Regions from separate parts of the Pedococcus bigeumensis genome, predicted to be linked through region 2. Evidence: predicted binding sites of a transcription regulator. Region 2 holds the regulator's gene; the other holds the start of a gene.

What was found. Region 2 encodes LexA, which represses DNA repair genes until DNA is damaged. Its sites were predicted from a motif close to TCGAACANNTGTTCGA; they were not measured.
Region 1: a site for LexA is predicted at 2,504-2,519, ahead of recA (recombinase RecA). Genes of this name have one in related genera too.

The regions. Positions count from the first base shown of each region.
Region 1 is NZ_BAAAQS010000005.1:56,848-61,404, reverse strand. It holds gene ABD262_RS16000 (ABC transporter ATP-binding protein) at 1-318, shown strand, start outside; gene ABD262_RS15995 (ABC transporter permease) at 318-1,160, shown strand; gene ABD262_RS15990 (ABC transporter permease) at 1,157-1,996, shown strand; gene ABD262_RS15985 (GNAT family N-acetyltransferase) at 1,993-2,460, shown strand; gene recA (recombinase RecA) at 2,690-3,754, shown strand; gene ABD262_RS15975 (regulatory protein RecX) at 3,787-4,434, shown strand; gene ABD262_RS15970 (YoaK family protein) at 4,463-4,557, shown strand, end outside.
Region 2 is NZ_BAAAQS010000001.1:900,282-904,838, forward strand. It holds gene ABD262_RS04370 (SGNH/GDSL hydrolase family protein) at 1-679, opposite strand, end outside; gene ABD262_RS04375 (DUF4259 domain-containing protein) at 925-1,338, shown strand; gene lexA (transcriptional repressor LexA) at 1,433-2,158, opposite strand; gene ABD262_RS04385 (LysM peptidoglycan-binding domain-containing protein) at 2,517-2,915, shown strand; gene ABD262_RS04390 (CHAP domain-containing protein) at 3,009-4,253, opposite strand; gene ABD262_RS04395 (hypothetical protein) at 4,522-4,557, shown strand, end outside.

The sequences.
Region 1 (4,557 bases), on a different contig from region 2:
GACCGGCTGGTCGTCATGGACCACGGGCGGATCGTCGCGCAGGGGTCGCCCCGGTCGCTCATCGACGAGTACTCCACGCGCGAGGTGCTCGAGCTGCGGTTCGACGCCGAGGACCACCAGGACCTCGCGGACCAGGTCACCGGGATCGGCGAGCGGGTCGAGGTGCTGCCCGACCGGCTGCTCGTCTACGCCGACGACGGCGACCAGGCCGCCGCGGTCGTGCACTCGCGCGGTATCGAGCCGCTGTCGTCCCTGGTGCGACGGGCCACCCTCGAGGACGTGTTCCTCCACCTGACCGGCCGGACCCTGGTCGACTGATGTCGGCTGCCACGCCCCTCCACACCGACGCGCTGAGCCGGGCGGCGCACGGCCCGCGACCGCCCCTGTCGGCCGGCGAGCGGGTGCTCGCGGTGTTCTCCTACTTCCTCACCGTCTACCGGCGCACCTGGCGGGGCAGCATCATCGGCCGGTTCCTCTCGCCGTTGTTCTTCCTGCTGGCGATGGGCGTCGGGCTGGGGTCGCTGGTCAACGAGCGCGTGGGTGGCGTCGACGGGCTGCCCTACCTGCAGTTCGTCGTGCCGGCGATCGTCGCGACCCAGACGATGTGGGTGGCGATGGGGGAGTCGACCTACCAGGTGCTCGGCTACATCAAGTGGAACATGGGCTACCACGCCATGCTCGCCTCGCCGATGTCTGTACGCGACGTGCTGCGCGGCCACTTCCTCGCGGTGGCGGCCCACCTGACCACCGCCACGACGATCTTCATGGGGGTCGCCGCCCTCTTCGGCGGGTTCCGGTCGGTCTCGGCGGTCTTCTGCCTGCCGATCGCCATCCTCACGGGCCTGGCCTTCACCACCCCGATCTTCGCCTTCACCGCGCGTCAGGAGGGTGACAGCGGCTTCAACATCCTGTTCCGCTGGGTGGTCACACCGTTGATGCTGTTCTCCGGCACCTTCTTCCCGATCGAGCAGCTGCCCGGCTGGATGCAGCCCATCGCCTGGGTCACGCCGCTGTGGCACGGCGTCGAGGCCTGCCGCGACGTGGCCACGGGCTCGGTGACCGCCGGGCCGTTCGTGGCCCACCTGCTGGTCCTCGCGACCTACGTCGCCGTCGGCTGGTGGCTCGCCGAGCGCTCCTTCGCCAAGAGGTTGGTCCCGTGAGCACCCAGACCACCCCGCGCCCGAGCCGACCGGCCGCGACGAGGTTGAGCGGCCTGGTGCCGATGCCCGCCGGGGCGGGTCTGGCCCGCATGCTCGTCGAGCGCAACATCACCTCGTTCCGCCACGGGTGGATCGCGCTGGTCACGGGGTTCGCCGAGCCGGTGTTCTACCTGTTCTCCCTGGGCATCGGCATCGGCGCACTCGTGCAGACCGTCACGACCGACTCGGGCGCCGAGGTCACGTACCCCCAGTTCGTCGCCCCGGCCCTGCTGGCGGCCTCGGCGATGAACGGTGCCGTCTTCGACTCGACCTTCAACGTCTTCTTCAAGCTCCGCTACGCCAAGCTCTACGACGCGGTGCTGGCCACGCCGATGGGCCCGCGCGACATCGCGGTCGGCGAGATCGCCTGGTCGCTGATCCGGGGCGGGCTCTACTCCGCGGCCTTCCTCGTCGTCGCGGTGCTGGCCGGGGCGGTGGGCTCGTGGTGGGCGGTCCTGGCCCTGCCGGCCGCGGTGTTCATCGGCTTCGCGTTCGCCGCCCTCGGGATGTTCGCCACGACGTTCATGAGGTCCTGGGTGCACTTCGACTACATCACCCTCGCCATCCAGCCGATGTTCCTGTTCTCGGCGACGTTCTTCCCGCTCTCGACCTACCCCGCGGTGCTGCAGTGGGTGGTGCGCGTGACGCCGCTCTACCACGGGGTCGCCCTCGAGCGAGCGCTCATGCTGGGCGAGGTGGGATGGGGTGTCCTGGCGCACGTCGCCTACCTCGTGGTGCTGGGCGCGGTCGGGGTCGTGGGCACGGCCCGTCGGCTCGAGAAGCTGCTGCTCTCATGACCCGCTCGTCCGAGGTGCGGCCCGAGCCCCAGGTGCGGGTGGCGGGGTTCGCCGACCTCGACGCGGAGACGGCCTACCGGCTGTGGGCGCTGCGGTCGGAGGTCTTCGTGGTGGAGCAGGACTGCCCCTACCTCGACCTCGACGGCCGCGACCTCGAGCCGCTGACGCGGCACCTCTGGGTCGAGGACGACGGCCGGCCGGTCGCGACCCTGCGCCTGCTCGACGACGGCGAGGCGCTGCGCATCGGGCGGGTCGCCACGGTGGCCCCGGCCCGGAGGCAGGGGCTCGCCGCCGCCCTCGTGCAGGTCGCGCTGGACCTGGCAGGGGAGCGGGCCGTGGTGCTCGACGCACAGTCGCACCTCGTGGACTGGTATGCCGCGTTCGGCTTCGCTCCCAGCGGTCGGGGGTTCGTCGAGGACGGCATCCCCCACACGCCGATGCTCCGGCCGGGCCGAGCCTCCTGAGCCGATCGGCCTTCCCGGCGTGTCGCGTGTCGGGTGCCGCATTTCGAACAGGTGTTCGGTAAGTTCGTCCCCAGGTGGAACTGCCACAGAGCCACCGTCCACAGGTCGTGAGTGCGACCCGGACGGCTGTCGGTGCCGACACCTAGCGTCTGACCCGAAGCAGAGCAGCTGCCCGAGGGTCGAAGGCAGGCGCGCCCGACTCGAAGCGAAAGAAGGAATGGTGGCCAGAATGGCTGGAGCGAACTCCGCAACGGTGGACCAGAAGGCAAAGTCCCTCGACAGCGTCATGGGACAGATCGAGAAGTCGTTCGGCAAGGGCGCGGTCATGCGCCTCGGCGACGACGTCCGCCCCCCGATCGACGTGATCCCCACCGGGTCGATCGCGCTCGACGTCGCGCTCGGCATCGGCGGCCTCCCGCGCGGCCGTGTGGTCGAGATCTACGGCCCGGAGTCCTCGGGCAAGACGACGGTGGCGCTCCATGCCGTGGCCAGCGCCCAGCGCGCCGGTGGCATCGCGGCGTTCATCGACGCCGAGCACGCCCTCGACCCCGACTATGCCAAGAAGCTGGGCGTCGACACCGACGCCCTGCTGGTCAGCCAGCCCGACACGGGGGAGCAGGCGCTCGAGATCGCCGACATGCTGATCCGGTCCGGCGCCATCGACATCATCGTCATCGACTCGGTGGCCGCCCTCGTGCCGCGCGCCGAGATCGAGGGCGAGATGGGCGACAGCCACGTGGGTCTGCAGGCCCGCCTCATGTCGCAGGCGCTGCGCAAGCTCACCGGTGCCCTCAACAACACCGGCACGACGGCCATCTTCATCAACCAGCTCCGCGAGAAGATCGGCGTCATGTTCGGCTCGCCGGAGACCACCACGGGTGGCAAGGCGCTGAAGTTCTACGCCTCGGTCCGCCTGGACGTGCGTCGGATCGAGACCCTCAAGGACGGCAGCGACCCGGTCGGCAACCGCACCAGGGTCAAGGTCGTCAAGAACAAGGTGGCCCCGCCGTTCAAGCAGGCGGAGTTCGACATCCTCTACGGACAGGGCATCTCCCGCGAGGGAGGCCTGATCGACATGGGGGTCGAGCAGGGCTTCGTCCGCAAGGCCGGTGCCTGGTACACCTACGAGGGCGACCAGCTCGGGCAGGGCAAGGAGAACGCCCGGCAGTTCCTCAAGGACAACCCCGACCTCGGCAACGAGATCGAGAAGAAGATCAAGGAGAAGCTCGGCATCGGCCCCCAGGTCGACAAGCCGGCTGACGCAGCGGTGCCTGAGGTGCCGGTCGAGTTCTGAGTTCTGAGCTCTGAACCATCACCCGGATTGACATGACTGATCGACACGACGCGGCCAGGGCAGCCTTCGAGGCGGCCCTGGCCGCGACGCGTGAACCCTCGCCACCGGCCACGGGTGAGCCGGCGAGCCGGCGACCCCGGGCGTGGCAGCCGATCCCCGGCGACCCCGAGGCCGACCTGCAGACCCGCGACGGGGAGCCGGACGCCTACGACGTGGCCCGCCAGATCGTGCTGCGCCAGCTGGCCATGTCGCCCAAGAGCCGCCAGCAGCTGCGCGACAAGCTGCGCACCCGCAACTGTCCCGACGACGTCGCCGAGGCCGTGCTCGACCGGATGACCGACGTGGGCCTGATCGACGACGAGGCCTACGCCGGGATGCTCGTCCGGTCGCAACAGGCCGGGCGAGGGCTGGCCAGACGGGCGTTGGCGCGGGAGCTGCGCACCAAGGGCGTGGACGACGAGACGGCCAAGGCGACCCTCGACCAGATCGACCCGGAGGCCGAGCGCGACCGAGCCGCCCAGCTCGTCGCCAAGAAGCTCCGGTCCATGCACGGGCTCGAGCCGCTCGTGCAGAAGCGGCGGCTGGCCGGCATGCTCGCCCGCAAGGGCTACCCGGCGGAGCTGGCGATGGCGGTGATCCGGGAGGCCGTCGCAGCCGCTCCCGAGCACCAGCGCGACTGACCCCTCAGGCCGGGCGTACTCTCCGGCTGTGATCGTTCCGGAGGTGCCCGCAGCCAGGCTCGGACGGGGATCGGTGGTCGCCCGGCGGGTGCGCTTCCTGGCGGGCGCCGACCGCAGCCCCCG
Region 2 (4,557 bases):
TGGCGTTGATCGTCCCCTTGCCGGTGAACGGGGAGCACGGGTCCGTGTCGGCGAAGCCGGCCACGGCGACCGGGTCCTTGGCCAGCGCCTTGGCGTATCCCGCGGGGCTGCCGAAGTTGCTCACCACGAGGATGGTCGTCTTGGGTGAGGCGGAGTGCACCGTCTCGACGGCGGCGCGCACCGACGCCCGGAACTCGGGCAGGTGGGCGGCGTCGCTGCCGTCGCAGCGGATGTCGTTGTCGATGGTCTGGACGATCGCCAGGGCTGGGAACGGGACCTGGTCGAGAGCGGCCTCGGCCTGTGCCGGCAAGGTGGCCGCCTTCGCACCGTTCTCGGCGGTGTTCGCGACCGACCCCTGGGTCTCGGGCCGCACCTTGACGAGCCGGAGGTAGACGCTGTCCACCTTAGGGTCCGTCCCTGTGGCCCACGAGCTCTTCGGTGAGTTCTCCTGCGGACGGTCTGGATCGGCGCTCAGCCCGGTCAGCGCGGAGTGACCGAAGGCGATCACGCCCCGAGGGTGGTCTGCCTCCGCCGGACTGGTGGTCGTGGTGCGGCTGGTGGTCGTGTCGCGGCCCTGGGCGGCGCCCACCGATCCGTCGGGCTCCTTGCCGGCGCACCCGCCAGCGAGAACCACGGCCAAGGCCAGCGTGCTGGCCGCCACTGCTGGGTGTCGTGCCACGGTGAGCCCCCCTCGCAAGGCTGCCTCGGGTGCGCGGTCACGCCGACAGCTGCTGTTGCCAGCATGGGGGTGCAGCAGGCCGGTGGCAACGGGATATCGGCGTAGCCCCTGGGGGCCGCGCTCGGTCGTTCCGTCGGGACCGCGTGGTACCAACGGACGAGCCCGACACATTGGGGCTGGCGCATCGGGCCCTTGCTTGGCACTCTCGGAAATGCACCCCTGTCGCAGGCTGTGGAGGTTCGGAGATGGGCGCCATCGGAGTTGGGCCGTTCGAGAACGACGACGCACTCGACTTCCTCGACGAGCTCGAGGAGTCGGAACAGGACGCGCGTCGACGCAAGGTGGAGACCGCCCTCGTCCGGGTGGTCCGAGCGTCCGGCTACATCGAGGCGCCCACCATGTCCGAGGCCGTCGCGGCGGCAGCTGTGGTGGCCGCCAGCGACGACTTCGAGGCCGTGATCGGGGAGCGGAACGTGCCGCGCTGGCTCGACGAGGACCCGATCGAGGTCGACGAGCGGCTCGAGGAGCTCGCGACGCAGGCCCTGCACCGCGCCCTGAAGTCCGACGACAACGAGCTCTGGGAGCTGTGGGCCGAGGGTGATGGTGGCGAACGCTTCGCCACCAAGGTCACGCACCTGCTCGACGCCCTGGGGGAGTGACGAGCACCTGACGACCGCGGCCACCCACACGTATGCCGCGGCACGCACGAGGCGTACCGCGGCACACGGGGCAGCCGGCACCTGAGGGTCGAGGTCAGATGCGGCGCAGCACCGCCGTGACCTTGCCGAGGATGGTGGCATGGTCTCCGTCGATGGGGTCGAAGGCGGCGTTGTGCGGCATCAACCACACCTTGCCGTCCTTGCGCTTGAAGGTCTTGACGGTGGCCTCGTTGTCGAGCATCGCGGCCACGATGTCGCCGTTGTCGGCGCTGGGCTGCTGCCGGACGACCACCCAGTCGCCGTCGCAGATCGCGGCCTCGATCATCGAGTCACCGACGACCTGGAGGAGGAAGAGCTGACCCTCGCCGACGATCTGGCGGGGGAGCGGGAAGACGTCCTCGACGGTCTCCTCGGCCAGGATCGGCACCCCGGCCGCGATGCGACCCAGCACCGGCACGTAGGACGCCTCGGGGCGCTGGTCGTTGACGCCGGTCTCGTCGTAGGTCGCGGTCTCGTCCTCGACGCTGGCGCCGCCGCGGTAGCCGCGCATGTCGGCGGGGGAGTCGGGTGAGACGACCTCGATGGCGCGCGGTCGGTTGGGGTCGCGACGCAGGAAGCCCTTGCGCTCGAGCGTCGACAATTGGTGGGCGACCGAGCTGGGGGAGGTGAGCCCGACGGCCTCGCCGATCTCGCGCAGGCTCGGCGGGTAGCCACGGCGGTCGACCGAGTTGCGGATCACCTCGAGCACGCGGCGCTGCCGGACGGTCAGCCCGTCGCCGCGATCACGGTCGGGCAGTTCCTTGACGTTGTCGTCGCTCATGCCGCTTCCTCACTGGAGCAGGTACGGGTTTCAGGTGGGGCAGGTACGGGGTGTTCAGGTGGTGCTGGTGCCGGTCGGGCGCCTGTGCCGCGGCTGGTTCAGGGGGCTGTCAGGTGCTGCTCGATGTCACGCGTGGGGCGGCTGGGCCGGGCGTGAAAGGAGCGTTGTCAGTGGCCTCTGATGTGCTTGGGGCATGAACACAGCGTATGACTTTCGAACGTCTGTGCCAAACATGTGTTCGACGCGTGTCTTGATCCGTTCGAACATGCGTGCTAGAAATCACCTAGGCAGTTCTTCGCACACCCGTTCGATGAACTCGACAACCAGCTGGCATGCAGATGCCACGATGGAGGACCAGATGAGTGCAGCAGTCGCTTGGGACGTCGCCCCCGCACCGGTGCGGGTCCCCGTTCGCCCGGCTCGCCCGCAGCTGGTCTCGGTGCCCACCGGGGCTGCGGTGCCCGAGGTGCCGGCCACGCCGGTGCGCATCACCCGGGCCGGGCGGTTGGCCCTCACCCTGACGGTCGTCGTGGCCGCTGTGGCCCTGGCCGTCGCCCTGTTCAGCGGCGGTGCGTCCGCCACGGTGATCGACCACTCCACCACCGTCGGCGCGGGCCAGACCCTCTCCGAGATCGCCACCCAGCAGCTGCCGCAGCTGCCGATGGCCGAGGCCGTGGCCCAGCTCCAGATCGCGAACGACCTGACCGGCAGTGACATCCACGCGGGTCAGACGCTGCTCATCCCGCGCGTCGGCTGACCTGGTCACGAGCGCTGATGGACCGGGCAGCGTTGCCCGGCTGAGGGAGACGGGCAACGTCAGGCTGGACAGCCTCTGACGGCGCCGACCGAGTCAGCTGGCCTTGGCCAGGTGGGTCCACCGGATCGCGGAGGTGTCGCCCGCCTTCTCGATGGCGACTTGATCGACCCCCACGGCTGACGACGTCGTGGTGGTGCGGACCGGCATCCCCGCGGTGACCTTGTAGCTCGCGATACCCGGCAGCGCGGTGATGACGGTGCCGTCCTTGGGGTGGAAGCGCAGGTGGTTGAACTTCACGCCCGATCCAGCCTTGTCCACCGCGAGCTGGTCGACGTAGACGGGGGTCTTGTACCCACCGACGTTGGCCCAGGAGCTGATGGGGATCGGCGCCCCACCGCTGATCCGGTACGGCTCCTGCCGCTGACCGGTCTTGATGAAGGTCCCGTCCGCGGGCACGGCGTTGAGGTGGTTCCACACCCCGCCGGTGCCGGCCCGGTCGATCGCCGTCTGGTCGACCACCACGGTCGGCTTGGTGCCGCCGAAGACCGTCCACGACGTCACGATGACCGGAGCGCCGCCCGCGATGCGGTATGCCTCCTTGCGCTGGGCGCCCTTGATGAAGGTGCCCTCAGCCGGTCGCATCGGGAGCGTGGCCAGCGAGGTGCTCGAGATCAGGTAGGTCGGCTGGGTGCCGCCGAAGGCCGTCCAGGTGGACGCGAAGACCGGGGCCTTGCCGACGAGGCGGAAGACCTGCGAGGTCTCCCGCACCTTGATGAAGCTGCCCGAGGGTGGGGGCTTGTAGGCCTGGTCCTTGAAGTGGATGAAGTTGGTGGGCCAGTTGCGGTCGCCCCGGGGCACTCGCCAGCGCGAGGAGTAGCCGCCGCCGTAGGACGAGTCGGAGATGACGATGTAGGCGGAGGTCACCTCCTCGACGTAGCCGACGTGTCCGTAGCCGGGGGCGTAGGCGCTGCCGTAACCCCACTGCGCCACCGAGCCCACGGTGGCCGTCTTGTCGACCTTGAAGCCGCGTTTCGTGGCGTTGGCTGCCCAGCTTCCGCCGTTGCCCATCGCACTCTGCTGGGCGACTCCGTTGCGCGACAGTCGGTAGGCCACGTAGTTCACGCAGTTGTTGCCCGAGGCGCTGACCGGGTAGCCCCAGACCGACTTCCCGGCGTACCCGGAGAAGGCGATGCAGGAGATGTTCGTCGCCTTGCACTCCCGGACCATCGTGTCGGCGTGGGCCGGTGCGGCGACGGTGGCCGTGACCGCCATGGCGGCACTGGCAGTGAGGGCGAGCGCGGCGAGACGTGCGGCAGCGCGGCGGAGGTGACGTCGCATGACTTCCCGGGGGTTGGGGGGACCGGGCGGGGTGCCAGATGGTGCTCGACGGGAGGGGCCCGGTCGGGGGCCTCCGACAGGGTGCCCTACCGCGGATCGTCTTGTCCCATTTGCCCGGAGAACATCGCCGGTGTAATTCGGCGGCTCGTGCTCAGGGCGACGACGCTGCATCGGCCGAACGGTCGAGGATCGGCGTTCGACCTACGCCATCGGTCCTACGCGTTGTCCCCGATGCGCGCACGCCTCGTGGGCGAGGACCGTCAGGGGGATGAGGACTACTTCGAGAGTCGCGGCCGCCCTGTCC